DNA from 4 places in the Paenibacillus sp. J22P15 genome. Region 4 is predicted to be linked to each of the others. Evidence: riboswitches for the same ligand, from Rfam matches in the RefSeq annotation. Region 4 holds a riboswitch; each other region holds the start of a gene.

Region 1 (5,191 bases), on a different contig from region 4:
AATAACACGTACTCCGGATTATGCCGCTGTATGTACTCCAAATTCTTGTAAATGGCATCAGCCGTTCCCGTATATTGGCCATTAGGCTGATGACAGGCATCAAGAAGCGTAATTTCGGTTTCTTTGTCATTCAACCATAATCCGCCGTCTTTAATATGCGTATGCAAGGTTTCCGCCTTGTATTGAGTCAATACCCCAATCGTATCGATTCCTGAATTCAAACAATTGCTGATCGGAAAATCAATAATGCGATATTGACCACCGAATGGCACCGCCGGCTTAGCGAGCTTCTGGGTTAGCGGAGCAAGCCGTTTTCCTTCCCCCCCTGCAAGTAACATAGCAATACATTTCTTCTGTGTTATACGGACCATCTCCTCTATTATTATTGTTTGCTCCTAAGCCATCAAGAGTAACTCAAAAAAAATAATATCAGAAGATCGTTACGAAGCTTGTCATAAGCTGGTTGTAACTGAAAAATATTTATCGACAAAATAAATAGAAGAAAATAATCGGAAATAACCCCACTAACACTCCATTATTCGGAACACTTGCTACAGAATTACGACTTATCCGCTTTTTCCGTTGTAGTTTGTTATTCAGCTTCTTGTCATTTTCAAGGTTCACTTTTATTTTTTTCGACATACTTATCTCGACAATATCTTTAAAGTATTGCGGGTAAAGATGATTCAGTTTGTTGTAGCAATAAAAAATAGCCACCTGGAAGGGTGGCTCGAACTCTAAAAGAGTGAAAAAGTATTGATAGGCGATAAATTAGACGATCATTTCTTTAAATGGTAAGGAACAGTAGTGATAATCACATTTCTCCGATACAGCAAGTGTGCACGAATCAGTAAACTAGATTGATTGTGCAGTATGTTATGCCAACCTTTCTTTGGGATGAATTGTGGGATGACAACAGTAACTTGGTAATTTGATTCACTTGCCTTTCGTTGGACAGTATCAATAAATTTAGTCAGAGGCTGAATGATGCTTCTATAAGGAGAATGTAGCGTTACAAGCCTCACGTCAGGTTGCCACTTACTCCATTTTTCTTCAAATGTCACTACGTCTTCTCTTTCAAAAGAAATATGAACTGCAATGATTTGGTGGGCTGAGAGTGATTTAGCATAGTTCAAGGAGTTCTCCACCACATGTGTCATACCAGCTATAGGAAGAATGATTATATTTCCCTCAATCGGAACTGCTGGTTCACATGTTGAAGTTCTTAGTTGATCAGCTACCGCTTCATAATGCTTTCTAATTCGATGAAAGCCATAAATGATTAAGGGTAGAAACACTAAGACTGGCCAAACCTGTAAAAATTTTGTTAAGAAAAACATCATGGTAACGATAAAGCTTATAAGAGCCCCTAGTGCATTTATAATCAGTTTTGAAATCCATCCTTTTGGTTTTTGACGAATCCATTTTAGTATCATTCCTGTCTGGGACAGGGTGAAAGGAATAAAAACACCGACAGCATATAGAGGAATTAAATGTTCCGTTTGACCTTTAAACACAATAATTAAGATGATGGATAAAAAGCCAAGTATGATAATACCGTTAGAATATCCTAGACGATCTCCCCTAACCGTAAACATTCTTGGTATGAATTTATCATTGGCAAGATTTACGGCAAGTAAAGGGAAAGCCGAATATCCTGTGTTAGCAGCTAGGATAAGGATCAATGCTGTTGTGCCTTGAATGAAGAAGTACATAAAATTCCGCCCAAAGGTCTCTTCAGCGATCTGTGAAACTACGGTTACCTCAAGGTTAGGTATTATTCCGTAATAATAAGCTAAAAATACAATTCCCGAAAATAACAATGCAAGCAATATCCCCATCGCCATTAATGTTTTTGCGGCGTTATTAGGAGCAGGGTTTTTAAAGTTAGGGATTGCATTCGAAATGGCCTCGACTCCTGTTAATGCAGAGCTGCCAGAAGCAAATGCTTTCAATAGCAAAAATAGGCTTATGCCTGCTACCGGTGTTCCGATTGAAGTGTGTAATTCGTGAGAAACATTACCGGTTATTATGTTGTATATGCCTGCTCCTATTAGAATGAATAATGCTAAAACAAACAAATATACCGGATATGCTAAAATAGAAGCTGACTCGGTTACACCTCGCAAGTTCAGGATTGTTATGAAAATGACAAATAGTACAGCTATGATTACCGTATGTTCATGTAAGCTTGGAAAAGCGGAAGTAATGGCATCCGTACCTGCGGATACACTTACTGCAACGGTTAAAATATAATCTACTAGCAAGGAGCCTCCGGCAACTAATCCAGGTAACTTGCCTAGATTTTCTTTTGACACTACATACGCGCCTCCGCCGTGCGGGTATGCAAAGATAATCTGCCTATAAGATAAAATAAGTGCTAATAATAAAATTAATACTCCAATTGCGATTGGTATCGAATACCAAATCGCTGCGGCACTAACTGTAATTAAAACGATCAATATTTGCTCAGGCCCGTATGCCACAGAAGATAAGGCATCAGAAGAAAGAATGGCAAGTGCTTTCGTTTTATTTAGTTTCTGCTCTCCTAATTCATTTGATTTTAACGGTCGTCCAATCAAAAATCTTTTTAAAGAAAGCATCGTTTTCACTCCACATTTTTTATTTTCAAATTATCTTTACTTTTAAATTACCCAGTAAATGAAGAAAAATTACGATCTTAAATCAAAGCTGCTGTTTTTTGGCATACAAAAAACACAGGTAAGAACCTGTGTTTTGTTTTGAACACATGTTATAACCCTCCCTCAATCAACGCTTACGAGGTTAGCTGTCGGATTCGGACGGTTAAGTCGCCCTACCTGATTGTAAACATGTACAGTCTACAATAGGATTCACCCCATAAGATGTTTACCTGAAGCTCAGGCATATCTCTTAGATGGTTCCCCCGTTTTCCTTGACGGAAATTAAGCGAGTATGAATTGTTAACAATATTTATTTATAATGCACAATGTATATTACGCCTGCTAATTTGTTTTGTAAAATATACAACCGCACTATTTTCCGTCATTTATTGTAAAAAAGATTGCGAAAAAACGCTTACATTCTTTAAATACTTACCGAAGCTCATCTTCTTAGCATTTTGCTTTCAAAATCGCTTTTTCAAAAAAGAAAGTATGTGTTAGTCACTTTTATTATGAAATGATGACTCTTAAGAGTCATTCGATGTTAGCCTCCATAACGTTATAATAATTAAGATTTTATTATTACAGGAACGAGGTAACATTATGAGTGTAATGTCAGTTGAGAAGGTAAATAAAGCACAACCCGATTTAAAAAGCCGAGCATCAGCGGGAATGCGTCAAGCCATTTACCAATCGGTTTGGAGGTGGCATTTTTATGCAGGCATTATTTTTGCACCTTTTTTGATTATTTTAGCTTTCAGCGGTTCCGTTTATTTATTCAAACCACAAATCGAAGGATATTTGTATAAGGATATGCTCACCGTAAGTGAGGTTGGAACCACAAAAATGACGCCTGAAAGTATGATAGAAAAAACAAAAAAAGCCTATCCAGATACGATTGTTTCCTCTATTACACTCGACGATAATCCTAAATTAAGCTATAAAATGACGGTAAACCGTAATGAAACTTCTACGATCATGTATGTAGATCCTTACACAGGTAATGTGCTTGGCATGATGAACAGCGACAAAACCTTTACTTCTTTTTTCAAAAAACTGCATAGCGAGCTTGTTATAGGCGGGACAATTGCCAACCGACTAGTAGAACTTGCAGCATGCTGGGCGATCATCATGTTATTGACTGGCTTATTCCTATGGTGGCCGCGAAATAAAGCCTCTATATGGGGAACGATACTACCACGGCTCAGCAAGCCTGGAAGCCGCCTTTTCTGGCGTGATTTGCATGCTGTTCCCGCATTTTGGATTTCCCTTGTCTTATTAATAATCATTGCTGGCGGTCTACCTTGGTCGGGAATTATGGGCGGTCAAATTGATAAGTTTGCTAATTCAACGAATACGAACACGCCTCCCTTCGCCTACAGCTTCGGCGCAAAGCCTGAATCTGTTACTGTTGCCAAGGATATTGCTGAAGATTTACCGTGGGCTGTTGAAAGTCTTCCAGTACCAGCTTCTGCAGTTGGAGGTTATATAACCGTAAGCATTAATGATATTGAAGCTATTGCTGATCAGCATGACGTTCTAAAGCCTTACACGATTACAATGCCAATGGGAGAAACGGGGGTATTTACCGTGTCTACTGCACATGATACACCCGGCAAGAATGCTACACTTCATATAGATCAATATAGCGGCGCTATTCTAACCGATGTTCGCTTTGCTGATTACGGAATCATGGCCAAAGTCATTTCATATGGCATTGCTTTTCATGAAGGCAAACTATTTGGCTTAACCAATCAACTTCTTGGATTAATTGCGTGCATGGGTCTCATTTTGGTAGCCGTAAGCTCTTACGTGATGTGGCGCAAGCGTAAGCCGGAGGGTAAGCTTGGTGCACCAGCAAAACAAAAAAGCAGCAAAGTTACAATTGGTATGCTGATCATCATGCTGGTCTGCGGTGCTGTCATGCCGCTAGTTGGCTTGTCTATTCTTGTCGTACTCGTCCTCGATCTGTTCATCCTCCGCAGAATTAAGTCGTTACGGCACTGGTTCTCGGTCTAATCCTAAGGAGAATATACTAATGAATGTAACCATCCATCGTATCTTTTTATGGGCAGGTACCCTTCTTCTTGTCACTTTGCTGAGTGGTTGCATCGCTAAAGCAGTCGATGTAGACGAGAGTGGACTACCACCTCATCTGTCTGTTAATCTCAAATTGCCTGAGCAACTTGAAACAGACATCCCTAGCATCTTCTCAGTAGAGGTCACTAAAAGCGGTAAGCCGCTGGAAAATGTAGATCAGGCAGAATTCGTCATATGGCCGGAAGACAACGAGTCTTCAGCAGTGACAATCCAAGCAGAAGAATCTTCACCTGGTATTTATTCAGTCACTTATACCATCAGCGGGGAAGGGCTCTACGTGGTTCAATCTCGTATTCGTTCTGCAAACGAGCAGGTTATGCCAGCCAAACGCTTCGCGATTGGCGCGCACGCCATTGAGAGGCTTGCATTACTGGAGAGTGCTCAGCACTCTGGTGCACCTCTCCAAGCAGAGGGCGGACATCATTAACGATTAAAGCATACAAATCCCC
Region 2 (5,191 bases), on a different contig from region 4:
TATGCGGGGACGAACAGCCGAAGGCTGGAATGTGCATCAATACCATGGAAACTCTGAATTTTACAGCGACTTTGGTATATACAGCGTACGGATTAAAGTACCCGAGGACTACACCGTTGCCGCAACAGGTTTCCAGACCAAACCGATCGAAATCAAAGAACAGATGAAAATTTATCAGTTCTATGCTGATGATATTCATGATTTTGCTTGGTCAGCATCGCCGGATTTCGTCTATGAGGAGACGGCCTATTCCGACACTGGCATTCCGGGTGTACGCATTAAGCTTTATCTGGACCCCGCGCATGCTGCATTAAAGGATCGCTACATGCATGCAGCCAAGTCAGCTCTCTCAAGCTATGCAAAATGGTATGGCGAATATCCTTATAGTACCCTGTCCATTGTTGTTCCACCCAAGGGCGCAAATGGCGCTGGCGGCATGGAATATCCAACGCTCATCACCGCTTTCGCCGCAGAAAGCGATAACCCCGGCTACGATCTAGAGCGTACGGTCGTGCACGAGATTGGACACCAATATTGGTACGGCATGGTCGCCTCCAATGAGTTCGAGGAGGCATGGCTCGACGAGGGCTTTACGTCTTATGCCGAGGACAAAGTCATGGAGGCTGCATATGGTTTAGAGCCAAACCTGCGGATAGAAGCCAGCTATATGACCGATCCTGCACCGCTCAAGCAGCCATCTTGGGCATATGCCAGCCACTCGCAATACGCCGAGAATGTTTATATGCGAGCAAAGCTTGTGCTGATTGGCATCGAGAATCAAGTAGGCTCACGAACGATGCAGAAAATTTTACGTACCTATTTCCAGAAGTTTAAGTTCAAGCATCCATCTACCGCAGATTTTCAGCGTGTCGTCGAACAAGTCACCAAGGCAAAATGGCATAATTACTTCAGCCAATATGTGTATAACAATCAAATGGCTGACTTCTCGATTGAATCCATACGTGTACACCCGGTTGACCAAGATGGTGAAAAAATGTATGAATCTATCGTGCTTGTGAAGAAAAACGGCGGCAGCAATGGCGAGATTAAGGTCGTGATGAAGTTCACTGACGGCGCCCAAGTCACAAAGGTTTGGGATACCGAGGAATCACACATGCAATATAAACAGCTGCATTCCGCTCCGCTTGAGTGGGCTGTCATTGATCCAAGCTACAGCAATGTACTCGACAATAAGCTCATTAACAACTACATGCAGGCTCAGCTCCCAGAGGATAAACGTACGAGATGGAGCCTCGGCGTTGTCCAACTAATCGAAGGACTGCTCGGGTCGTTGAGCTGGTAAGTAATTGCGTTCAAGGAGCGATAAACAATGAAGATACATTTGAAGCAAGGCTGGCGGCTGGCGATCAAACATTTTCACCTTGTTATTTTATTATTTCTGTATCAGCTGCTCTGGGGATTTTTCCTCTATCGTTTCATTGATTCGGTCGTTGCACCGCTGCTGCGGAGATACCCAAGCTCCTCCCATTCAGAAACAGCTGTTCAACTCTTCATGACCGAAGCACAGTTTCAGTTGTTCAAGACTGACTTGATTAATCCGTATGTGTGGACGCTGGGCGGTCTTCTGGTTGCCCGAATGCTGGTCACACCCTTATTAAATGCCGGTCTATTCTATTCCCTTAATCAGAGTAGATCGGAGGGAGGAACACGGTTTCTGGAGGGTATCCGGAAAGCTTGGAAGCCCGTTGTTCTGCTTTACTGGATTGAGGTTGTCTTATCAATGGCACCGGCTTGGTATGTGCTCCCACGTTCACTCGACGCACTTCTAGAGAGCGGGTCCACTCCAGAGCTGCTGCAAACGGTACTGCCTGGCGCCCTGCTCTGGCTGCTGTGGGGCACGGTGCTTCATCTATTATTTCTTTCCATGCAATTTGGCGCTGCATCAGGTGAAGGGGTGTTTCGTTCCTTATGGCGTGCTCTACGCAACTTTCTCTCTTACGCAGCCATCTCACTCATCATGTGGGGGATCGGAGCCGCTGCCGGGCTTGTCGTGACCAGTGTCTCAATGCTGTGGGCCGGATTGTTCGCGCTCATCCTGCATCAGGGCTATCATCTCATTCGAACATTAATGAAGGTTTGGACGATAGCCTCACAATATGATCTCCTGCAAACGAAACAAATTTAACAGGAAATAACCTTCGTTCCACACTATTCTGTGTGTGCGAAGGTTTTTTTTCGGCTGACCGCAACTAAATGATGGTATTTTTGTATAAATAACTGAAAGAAAATCAAAATTGGGGGACTTTCACAAATGATGCGTAAAAGACTAATTATTATATCCATGGTATTGCTCTTATCGGGCGGTTCATTGGTTGCAGCGGACAAACTATTTCAAAGAGTAACGCTCCTTTATAATAATACGCAATCTACCGATGAAGCTGTAGTTGTAGATGATAAGGTATATATCAGTATCCGTTCTTTGAACGACTATCTTCAAGCCTTTGTCCAGTACAAGAGCAATGATAAGAAGCTGATTATTCAGAAGCCCAATGTACACATGTTTCTAATGAACGAGAAACGAACCATGTTCGGGCAGGTTGATAAAGGCAGCGTTCAGAAATTTATGGTGCAGGCCCAAATCGATAATTTAAATATGACCATTTCAGAATTCAAAGTTACCATCGTTGACCCTAATGATAAAGAAACTTCAATTGATAGCCGCAGCCAGGACGATAATGATTTTAAAGAATTCGTTGAAAAAGACACCTTTTGGTTCAGCTCCAAACTATTCTCCTACGACTTCAAATATGCAGGGAAATACAAGGTACAGTTCTGGATGAAGCAGAAAAACAACGATCCGCAGCTCATTTCCGAAAAAGTTATCACCGCAAAATAAATTTCTTCTCCATCATCCAAGGAGGTTGTTCTCAGGAACAGCCTCCTTTGTCTATTCTTGTTGCTTAATTCACAGCAGTCCATCGCCTTGCTGAATCCGCTCTTATTCCCGAGTAAAATAGATGAGATTTTTCTAATTTTCGGCTAATATTATGGCGAAATTCCGCTGTATACGGAGCTTCAAGCTAGTCCTTGCGATTTAATACCAAGGGGACAAATCGGTATATTTTACACAACATCCACATAATTAATGAAATTGACTCCTTGCATTTAGTTAGAAAGCACTATTACCTTTTGTTTATATTACACAAAGAACGGATAAACGAACCTAAATGTCAAAAGGTTACATGAGAATTATTAGAAATTGCCGCTAAAGGCAGGAGATCATTGAAAATAATCGAATTACCTTCAAGAGCAATAAAAAAACTGCCTAATTCCCTATTGGGATACGGGGGAACCACTTTGGGTGAATTGATTCCGACGTTTGTGTATTTGCAAACGCCTGAGGAATCATAGGGAGCCTTCAACCGAACCCCACAGCTAACCTCGTCGGCATTGGAAGGAGTTTCACAATTGAAAAAGTTTACCTCAATACTCCTGGGTCTCGTTCTCGTACTTGCTTTCCAAGCGGGAAGCGCTTTCGCAGACTCAAAACTAAACGGAATTGTCGATGATCTTATCGGTACTCCGTACAAAAGCGGCGGGACGACGTCGAGGGGCTTTGATTGCTCCGGCTTCACGAGCTATGTGTTCGAGAAAATGGGCATTGATCTTACACGTACTTCTGGCTCGCAAGCAAAAGAAGGTACAAAGGTCGCTAAGACTGACCTCATTCCGGGAGACCTTGTGTTCTTCGACACAGTTGGCGGCAACAACAGCGCCATATCCCATGTTGGCATTTACATAGGAGACGGTAAGTTTGTACATTCGTCCTCTAGCAGAGGCGTTGTAACAGACAAACTTAACTCCGATTACTATGAAGGACGGTATGTTACTTCTCGTCGTATCATGGATGCTAATTAATAACAAGCCAACATTGAAGTGAAATAGAGCAACCTAATCCCTCTCCTTGAGGGTTGAACGGGTAGACTCATCAAGCAAAGCCGCAGTTATTTGTCCTCTGACGACAAATAACTTGCGGCTTTGCTGTTTCAATCTACGCTGCATAACGACCGTTCATAGCTGCTTTTTTTTAGGGAAGGAGCTGTACCTGATGTACTTGTTTATTCATCGTAAGGATTTGCGTGTTGCAGATTTGCGCGCTTTTGATTATTTAAGAAAAAGAGATATGCAGGGCATTCATTTGCTAATTATAGATCCTATTCTAATAGGTGACGGTCGTTTAACAAGTCATAGCGGCCGAAATTTCATGGCGCAAGCCGCCTCACTGCTGGACAGCTACTCGAGTGCAAGAAAGGAACTTCATGTGCTGTATGGAGATCCTGTCACTATTACTGAGGCTTTGCTGCAGTCGCATCCCATTGAAGAGGTTATCGTCCACTCAGACTATACACCCTATGCGCGTTCCCGCGATGAGCAGCTTAAGCTGGCAACACATGGTTTAGGTCGGCGCTGGACGTCTATTGCGGATTCTCCGCTTGCTGATTTAAACGCGTTCCCAACGTTTGCTCGGAGATCCGAGCCTTACAAGGTATTTACGCCCTTCTACCGCATGTGGAGCAGCTTCATGCTGGAATGTTATAGTCCAGCGAGCCAAACGACGTTAGATGAGCTTACCACCATAAGTGAAATCAATACCAAGGTCGCACTTACTTTTACCTTGCCAGAAGCCGTTTCTTGCGCACTTGGCGGTACACACGTACAAGGTTCACCAAAAGCGTCAGCTAAACTGGATCGATTCGTTCGTGAGCGTCTTGCTTCTTACGCGGACAGCCGCGATGCTTACGCGGAGGAACCTACGAGCAAACTCGCACGCTTCCTCAATACAGGCGCCCTCTCAGCCCGTCACGCCTATGAACTGACCCAAGGGCTTCCAGGTTCAGAAACGTGGATACGTCAGCTCGCATGGCGTGATTTCTATTTATACCAAGCGATGTACCATGATGAATATTTCCGTTATGAACAACGGGTTAATATGTCCAATCTGTCAGACACTCATCTCGAAGCGTGGGCAACAGCTGCTACTGGCATTCCCATTATTGATGCGGCCATGACGCAGCTGAACCGTACAGGAGAACTGCCCAATCGCCTGAGAATGGTAACCGCGATGTTTCTAACAAAAAACCTGTTATGCCCCTTTACCCTTGGCGAGCAGTATTTCCGCCTTCATCTAAGTGATTACGACAATACAATTAACCGCGGAGGCTGGCTCTGG
Region 3 (5,191 bases), on a different contig from region 4:
ACCAACATGAGCTTCCAAGCTGCGTTTAATATCCAATAGCGCATTTTTTGCCATTGTCCACTACCACCTCTTTCCTTGTCCATTATAACCAAAAAGAGGGGGGTTGTCAAACAAAGCAAAATATTATATCAGTCGGAATATTTACTTGTCAACGGTGATTTCACCCATTTTTTAAAAAACCATACATAACTATGAAAAAAATATACATATTAAGAAGTTGATTCAAATTAAGTGTAACATTTGAAGCTGTTTTGGCGTCAAATAGACATTCGTACTAGTATTGCTTATCGTTTTTAATATTTGTAATTTGTTGTCATGCTGCTTCCTTGTTACTGCTTCAATACGGAGGAGGGGGCTGTAATCTTAGGCTTTGGCAAACCAACACGGAAGCGTCCCATGGTCTCAATACCGCCAACTCCATCGATTCCGCTTATCGTACCGTGAATGACATCAGCTAAGTTTATCGTATCCTTGATCGATGTATAGCTTGCTTTAATTGCTATATATACAGGATCTAGCGCATGGATCAATATTCGTCCAGGCGAGCTTGCAAAGTTAGAGCCTACCTGCAGCAATGCTTCGAAATGAGATTGGCAAGCACCTGCAATAACGATCAAACCGTCGCGGTTTCTTTCATACTCCCTGGTAACGCGAACAGCATTAACAAAGTGTTGTGAGTTTTTATAACTGCTTAAACTATACAGATCCATTGGCACACGGCTTTTCAGTACGCCGTCATGGCCAGTTATCACGACGATATCCGGTTGAATTTGCGGCAGCAGCCGATACAGCACATCAGCCATTTGAGATTCATGTACATAAAGACCATGTGAAGGCACTTGCATAGTATTGTACAATTGCATGCTCTTCTTCAAATAATTGCTGTCACCATCCAGATGAAGTACTTTTCCTGGCACTTCAAAAAATGGTTGACTCTGTTGCAGCGCATGCCGAATATGCTCTTCGTTCTCAACCGCCTGACGTTCCCGCTCAGAGTGCATACGTTTTAAGGAATTATTCACTTTGATCCGAACTTCCTGCACTGCACTTGTCGTTTCTGGATCGCGTATGACCGACAGATCAGGAATCGGAGCATCCGCTAGCAATCGGTAATCCGTGCCTTTCAGAACGGCAGTATGTGTACGAATAGCCTCAACCTTAAATAGCACGTCACCGCCATATGATTTGCGGACGACCAGGTCCCCTTGCTTCATGGGTAAATCACCTCTTCGTCTATCCTATGGGCGGAGCGTGCGAATGGTGAGTATTTTATGATGAAATGGCCTAGCTTCTCCAGCCGGCCTCCAGCATGCTTCGGCTAATCCGAGCAAATTCCTCAAGCGATAACGTCTCACCGCGTCTTATAGGGTCAATGTCGTTGCTTAAAAGCATTTCCGTTAATGCTTCGCGGCGTTCTTTGCCCACAAAAGCAGTTAAATTGTTAGCCAATGTCTTCCGTCGCTGCGCGAAGCTCGCTTGTACCACTTTAAAGAAATGGTCCTCATCAGGCACATCAACTGCAGGCTTTTCACGGATCGATAACTTAATGACTGCCGAATCTACATTTGGCTGCGGAATAAACACCGTATGAGGTACCATACAAACGACCTTAGGCTCACAATAGTATTGAACAGCAACACTAAGGCTGCCATACTCTTTGCCGCCTGGCTTAGCTGCCATCCGCTCTGCTACTTCCTTCTGGATCATGACGACGATATGCTCAAGCGGCAGCTTCTCTTCAAGCAGCTTCATAAGAATCGGCGTAGTTACATAGTAAGGCAAGTTGGCGACGACACTGACGCCCGAAACATCTGCAAACTGCTCTTCAAACAGCTGCTTCAAATCAAGCTTAAGAACATCACCATGAATAACGGTAGTGTGCTCCTCGCCCTCTAATACATCTTTCAGAATCGGAATAAGCCGATTATCGATTTCGACAGCTGTCACCTTTCCAGCTGCTCTTGCAAGCCGCTGTGTAAGCGCGCCAATACCGGGCCCGATTTCAAGCGCACCCTTAGTTTCATCCAGCTCAGCTGCCGCGACGATGTTATTCAAAATATTTTGGTCAATCAGAAAGTTTTGTCCTAAACTTTTTTTGAAGGAAAAGCCGTACTTCGCAATAATTTCTTTGGTGCGTTTGGGCGTAGCCACTTCGATCGAGGGTGATTTCACGTTTTCTTTGCTTATCTCATTCTGCTCTTGACCACTCATTCAGCTATCACTCCAATTCCTTTTCCATTTGATGGAACGCTTCCGCAAACTCTGCTTTGGATATACGAAAGCTTGTACAGCGCTTATAAAACTGCTTACCGTTGGCATAACCGATCCCAAGCAGCTTACCTATAACCAATCGGCGGTTAGCCGCATCTGGATGTATGATTAGACCCGCTTCCATTAAGTCTTCCCAGCTAATCTCTCCCGCAACATCCTCTGACTCTGTACGCAGTTGTGAGAGCGCCATACGAATCGCTTCAGGACTCGCATTTTCAATTCCGATATCACCTTTGTACAAAGCCATCTCCTGTGGTAAGAAGGCATGCTTGCACCCTGGCGCATGACGTGCAACGATTTTCCGAATACGTTCACCCGCATGGTCAGGATCTGTAAAAATAATGACACCGCGACGTTCGCTTGCCAGCGCGATTCTCTTCAGAACATCCTCACCGATTGCGGAACCATTCGTCTCTATGGTATCTGCATCCACCGCTCTTTTTATTGCAACTGTATCGTCTTTACCTTCAACGACAATGATCTCTTTGATCACCAAGATCATTCCCTTCTACATAAACTTTATTAGACCCGCAAACACGCAAAAAGAAGAGGCATTGCCTCTCCTTATGATGGCATATTTAATTAATAATTGCGATAAGATGATGGTAGCACCATAACTAGCTTGCTGTAGGTTTATTCGGCCCCAGCACATATACGGTAATGCCTTTCTTTCTGCCGAACTTGTTCGCAATCTTTGTACTATCAAAGTATACGTCAATTTTGTTGCCTTTAATCGCACTGCCTTTATCCTCGGCACGGCGGAAACCGATTCCTTCAATATACACCCACCAGCCAATAGGAATAACCTTCGGATCAACAGCAATCGTCCGTCCCTCTTTCACACGGGTCCCTGAAGCGGTAATCCCGAATTCCGGATGACTTTCATCCTTGCCTGTTGAAGATAGGCCAGCAGAATACGCAGTTAAAGTAACATTTTTCATTACTTTCTTCGCCTTAAACGTTACACCGCTCTTCGTAAGCGACGCAATGCTTTGGCTCTTATTCGAGAGAACCGATACCTTAGGCTCTTCCTTCTTCGTTCCGATGGCGACAACCTGATTAATTGCTGGTTTCTCAACAACCTTGCTGACCATCTTCTTTGAAATAAGGACTCCATCCTCGTACTGCTTCTCGACACTCTCTACGATAAGACCTTCTTTGCCGGGTTGAACGAGCTTTTGCTTACCCGCTTCCAGCGTTGGATCATCCTTCTTCACAATAGAGAATGGCATTGCACGTTCTGTCTCCGCTACCTTCTTATCGACACGAACTACCGTTACGGTCAATTCTGTATCCAATACGGTATGAAGCGGAGGTATAACTTTATCTTGACCACGAACTGGAATATGTAATTCCTCGATCGCTGCCTGCACTGTTCTCTCTGTCGTATATACAGTAGAGGTCTTGCCATCAGCCTTCACAATTACCGGTATCGCATGAGTTACCTCGATACGGTCTCCGTCCTTTATTGCCGCATTAAGCGGTATGGACACCTCATCATGTGGTCCAATTGCGATAGCTTGTTCATCCAGTAGGCGTTGCAGGACCCATTGCTTCGTTTCCACAACGGTTTCTTGTCCGTTCACTACTACGGAGACGCTTTTGACAGCCGTTCCGTACAACAACACCAAAAACATGAAAGTCATAGCGATTGAGATAGTAGCACTCAAAAGAATCAAACGCAAGTTTTCACGCTTCCATCGCAATGCGAAAGACATGCTGGATGATCGTTTCCCATGGGTGTCCTTAACCTGGATTATTCCCACTTCATCGGTCCTCCTTCATAGCCCCGCCGCCAAGTGTTACGCATGATACAACTGACGCGACTATAGTATATTGGCGTGCAAGCACGCAATCCAGTACTTCTATCAGTCCTCCCACCCCCATCTTTTATCCCTATGTCGACAAATTCCCGATTATTCGAAAATAAAAAGAAGCCGTCGACAGAGGATCTGTTTCGTGGCTTCCCGGTTAAATGATTACACTGGGATACGGCAAAATGGATGCACGAGGTTTGATCACTCTCTATAAGCGCTTGCGAGGTTAGCTGACGGGTTCGGGCAAGAGAGTCGCCCTATTCGTTACACAATGCTCATGGCAAAGGCTTCGAAATTCACCCCTGAAGAATTCAAAATACGATACATCATACCGTACATGGTTCCCCCGCTCTCCGAATGGAGATTAAGCGTAAACTGGAAATCCAATACAAAATTTTAAAGCTCTGAGTTGAATCATACCCTCATACGAGGTCAATTGTAAAGATACGATAAAAGACGATTTAAGCGAAAAAGCAGGATAAAGACGGAAAAAATTAGAGATTTTCGATATAAAAATCACTTTTTACGCGATAAAGGTCTCAATATCTCTTGATCCCTCTCGTTTTTAGACAATCCCAAAACATTTACGACCGTTTTCAGTCGTAATTGCGCCTATTTCCTCTACCGATTTGCCTAATAATTCAGCTGCTGTCTCCGCAACCAGAGAGACGAAAGATGACTCATTTCGTTTCCCTCTTAAGGGGTGAGGAGCTAAATATGGAGCATCGGTTTCGATTAAAATTCGGTCGAGCGGAACCTGTTTTAGCACCTCTTTGGGTACCCTTGCATTTTTGAAAGTTACAGGCCCTCCGAACGATATGTAGAAGTTCATATCCAGACATCGCTTAGCCGTTTCCCAGCTGCCAGAGAAGCAGTGCATGACCCCGCCAACCTCTGCCGCATTCTCCTCTTGCAAAATGCGGATAATATCCTCATGAGCATCGCGATTATGAATAACGATTGGTTTGCCTACTTTGCGAGCTAGACGAATTTGCTCACGGAATACCCTTTGTTGCACATCCCTTGGTGAAGTATCCCAGTGATAATCAAGTCCAATCTCACCGATGGCTACCACCTTTTTATGTGCACATAGACGTTCAATC
Region 4 (3,691 bases):
TAATGATTTTACGTTATATGATCAAATGCTGGATACTTCGGCGATGTTTGGCCTCGTTCCAGACCGCTTTGACTATAAAGGCGGACCTGTTCCAGTAAAGACCTACTATGCAATGGCTAGAGGCACACAGGAAGCACAGGCTTGTGAAATGACAAAATGGTTCAATACAAACTATCACTATATCGTTCCTGAGCTTGCTGGCGCTGCTCCGGTCTTAACAGAGAACCGTCCGCTGCTTGCATACCGTGAAGCAAAAGAAAAACTAGGTATTGAAGGGAAACCGGTTATTATTGGGCCATACACATTCCTCAAGCTCTCGAAGGGCTATGACGCTAAGCATCTTCCGCAGCTGGTTGAGCAGTTTGTACCGTTGTATGCACAGATTCTTAAGGAGCTTGAGCAAGAAGGCGTACAGTGGGTGCAAATCGACGAGCCAATCCTTGTTACTTCCGTAACGGAGGATGAGATTAAATTGATACAATCGATTTATGCCAAGCTGAATGAAGCTGCGCCAACACTTAACATTTTGCTTCAAACGTATTTCGAAGCGGTAGAGCATTATGAAGCTGTAGTCGCGCTTCCAGTACAGGCGATCGGGTTGGATTTCGTACACGGGTTAGAAAACAACCTGAAATCACTTGAGCAATTCGGTTTCCCGCAGGATAAGCTTGCCGGTATCGGACTTGTAGACGGCCGCAACATTTGGCGCTCGGACTACAAACAAAAGCTTGCGCTGTTGCAAAAAATTACTGCAGTTATTCCCGCGGATCGTATTATCGTTCAGTCATCGAGCAGTCTGCTGCACGTACCTGTAACGGCAAAAAATGAAACAAATCTGCCAGCTGAGCTGCGTGATGCGCTGGCATTCGCAGAAGAGAAGCTGGATGAGATCGTATGGCTGAGCGAAGCAGCGGATGCAGCTGATTCTGAAACAGCACAATTACGCGCACAGGAGCTCAAGCTAAACGGCGAGCAAATTTATAATCTATCTGTTTCTCCTGCCCGCAATCGTCAAGCGGCAGATGCAGCAGCAGTTGCTGCTCATCCGTCAACGAGACAAAAGCCATTTGCTGAAAGGCAGAAGCTGCAGCAGCAAAAGTGGAATTTGCCATTTCTTCCGACAACGACAATCGGCAGCTTCCCGCAAACTCTTGATGTACGTCAAGCAAGACAGAATTGGAGAAAGAACGAGCTGAGCTCACAGGACTATGCTTCCTTCATCAACGAAAAAATTAAAAACTGGATTGAAATTCAAGAGGAGCTTAACATAGACGTACTCGTTCACGGCGAGTTTGAGCGTACGGACATGGTTGAATTTTTTGGTGAAAAATTAGATGGTTTCGCATTTACGCGCAATGGCTGGGTACAATCATACGGCTCCCGCTGCGTGAAGCCGCCAGTCATTTATGGTGACGTCGTATTTACCGAGCCAATGACAGTAACAGAAAGCGTGTATGCACAGTCGCTGACGAATCGTCCGGTAAAGGGCATGCTGACTGGTCCGATTACGATTCTGAACTGGTCGTTCCCCCGCAACGATATTACACGGGAGCAAGTTGCTTACCAAATCGCACTTGCACTGTCAGAGGAAGTAAAAGCTCTTGAGACAGCGGGTATCGAAATGATTCAGGTAGATGAGCCGGCTTTGCGCGAAGGCTTGCCGCTTAAGCGCAGTGATTGGGATGCTTATTTGAAATGGGGAGTTCACGCATTCCGTCTGTCGACTTCAGATGTGCGTGACACGACACAAATTCATACGCATATGTGTTATTGTGAATTCCACGATATTATCGACTCTATTCTTGCGCTGGATGCTGACGTTATTTCAATTGAAACATCCCGCAGTCATGGAGAGTTGATTCACAGCTTCGAGGAGAACACATACGATCAAGGTATCGGCCTAGGCGTTTACGACATTCATAGCCCGCGTGTGCCATCTGTGGAAGAAATGGTTAGCATGATCGAGCGTGCCATTAAGGTGCTTGATCCTACTCTATTCTGGATAAACCCGGATTGCGGCTTGAAGACACGTGGAATGGAAGAAACGGTTGCTTCACTTCGCAACATGATGCTGGCAACGTACCAAGTAAGAGAACAAAGAGCGGCATTAGCAACGGTGTAAGATAACAGTAAGACAGTCCAGAACGAGGGTATTTGTTCTGGACTGTCTTTTTGTATTAGGTACACATTTAATCCAAAGAGATGTAAGAGACAGAACGTTGACGCAAAACAGATTCTTCATGGTCGCTGCTGTACGGGGATGAATCTGCGGATTGTGCTAGGACATGGTTAATGGCGGTGACGAATAAGTCGAGGGCGCGCCCATCCTGATCCGATTTGTCATATTGATATTGTTGAAGAGGCGGGAGAGGAATGCTGCCGATAAAGGCTTGAAGCAGATCGCTCCATCTTTCCAAGTCAATTACTTCTTCCTGATCGCTGGCAAATAGCTCACTCCAGCCGAAGCCTTGATTGCTTGTTAGACGAAGACATACGCGATGGCCTGTGGAATCGACGGCAAGAGCAGGTATGACGAATAGCTCGATTCGTGTCACGGATAAATAGTGGGTCTGCTCTGTAAAAAGATGCAGATAGCGTGCATAATTTGTCAACATTAATAGATCTCTCCTTTATTCGCTTACGAGGTTAGCTGTCGGATTCGGGCTAGAGAGAATGCCCTACCAGGGTTACAAATCCCTGGATTCACCCCTTGCGAATCGATGACTATCGATCGCGATGGTTCCCCCGCTTTTTCATTCGAAAAATTCAGCGTGAATAGTGTACCCTTAATTATACCCATTAACTACTTATCTGTAAATCTTATGGCTTCAAAATAGTGAGATGTACGAGATAGCTTGTTTAAATAAAGTATCCTCTTCAAGGTCATATTGGCTGTTGGGATAAGAATAATGATTACTTTCCATATGCAAAGCCGCTGCTGCAAACAAATGATAAATACGCTCATCCTTCAGCATGGGATCAGCTGTAAACACAAATGAAGCCGTGAGGTGAAAGGTGCCGATGTATCTAAGCAGCATACTGCTCCATCTAATCCAGTCACCTGGCTTATCAGATTTGTTAATAAATAACTCGCTCCACCCATGACCCTGCGCTGTCGAAAGTCGCAGACAAACACGATAGCCATTCCATTCAGGCATGGAATAAGGAATCACAAACATTTGAATTCGTTTAATTTCAATAAGAGCTGCGGAATGGTTATCCAAGCTGAGTAAGGGCACTTCAAGTGGCGTGGACATCAATGAGATCTCTCCTCAATTTGCATCATTCAAAGGTAATAGTCAGCCATATTGGCTTGCCGTCTATAGTAAGCCTGAAACGCATAATTGTAAAACTGTGGTATATCGTGAAAAGGCAACCATTGGTCATATTAAATGGAATCTATTCGTTATGTCAGTAAAAAAGGGTTAATTCTTTGAAATTCTCGTTCATGCTCTTTGATTCTAGGTTTTGGAGAAATCTGATTATTCACGCATGAAAACGTTGGGATGAGGGATAACGCTATTTTTGAAAATAAGAGTAAAACAGAGAGATAGTGAGAAATCAAGAGATCGAAATGAATGTAAGCGTTGCGAATCGCTCTGCAAGTCTGAAATTGTCTAAATTAGCCAGTGGACTGCCTTTACAGTACTTATAGCGAGGAGTAATATTCGATACAGGATTTATAAATAAG

The links. Region 4 has a riboswitch for cyclic di-AMP ahead of AC0YN6_RS09415 (hypothetical protein). Riboswitches for the same ligand answer to the same signal wherever they lie in the genome.
Region 1: linked by a shared signal. The riboswitch ahead of AC0YN6_RS13390 (APC family permease) and the one ahead of AC0YN6_RS09415 (hypothetical protein) in region 4 are both predicted to bind cyclic di-AMP.
Region 2: linked by a shared signal. The riboswitch ahead of AC0YN6_RS27355 (C40 family peptidase) and the one ahead of AC0YN6_RS09415 (hypothetical protein) in region 4 are both predicted to bind cyclic di-AMP.
Region 3: linked by a shared signal. The riboswitch ahead of AC0YN6_RS26700 (ubiquitin-like domain-containing protein) and the one ahead of AC0YN6_RS09415 (hypothetical protein) in region 4 are both predicted to bind cyclic di-AMP.

The regions. Positions count from the first base shown of each region.
Region 1 is NZ_JBWDNT010000004.1:465,012-470,202, reverse strand. It holds gene AC0YN6_RS13395 (glucose-1-phosphate adenylyltransferase) at 1-371, opposite strand, end outside; gene AC0YN6_RS13390 (APC family permease) at 780-2,603, opposite strand; cyclic di-AMP (ydaO/yuaA leader) riboswitch at 2,759-2,941, opposite strand; gene AC0YN6_RS13385 (PepSY-associated TM helix domain-containing protein) at 3,246-4,661, shown strand; gene AC0YN6_RS13380 (FixH family protein) at 4,681-5,169, shown strand.
Region 2 is NZ_JBWDNT010000025.1:32,414-37,604, forward strand. It holds gene AC0YN6_RS27340 (M1 family metallopeptidase) at 1-1,303, shown strand, start outside; gene AC0YN6_RS27345 (hypothetical protein) at 1,331-2,146, shown strand; gene AC0YN6_RS27350 (copper amine oxidase) at 2,273-2,857, shown strand; cyclic di-AMP (ydaO/yuaA leader) riboswitch at 3,274-3,426, shown strand; gene AC0YN6_RS27355 (C40 family peptidase) at 3,430-3,879, shown strand; gene AC0YN6_RS27360 (cryptochrome/photolyase family protein) at 4,070-5,191, shown strand, end outside.
Region 3 is NZ_JBWDNT010000023.1:54,256-59,446, forward strand. It holds gene veg (biofilm formation stimulator Veg) at 1-54, opposite strand, end outside; gene yabG (sporulation peptidase YabG) at 330-1,214, opposite strand; gene rsmA (16S rRNA (adenine(1518)-N(6)/adenine(1519)-N(6))-dimethyltransferase RsmA) at 1,285-2,211, opposite strand; gene rnmV (ribonuclease M5) at 2,219-2,764, opposite strand; gene AC0YN6_RS26700 (ubiquitin-like domain-containing protein) at 2,889-4,037, opposite strand; cyclic di-AMP (ydaO/yuaA leader) riboswitch at 4,288-4,469, opposite strand; gene AC0YN6_RS26705 (TatD family hydrolase) at 4,654-5,191, opposite strand, start outside.
Region 4 is NZ_JBWDNT010000003.1:227,735-231,425, forward strand. It holds gene metE (5-methyltetrahydropteroyltriglutamate--homocysteine S-methyltransferase) at 1-2,122, shown strand, start outside; gene AC0YN6_RS09415 (hypothetical protein) at 2,190-2,615, opposite strand; cyclic di-AMP (ydaO/yuaA leader) riboswitch at 2,621-2,782, opposite strand; gene AC0YN6_RS09420 (hypothetical protein) at 2,829-3,257, opposite strand.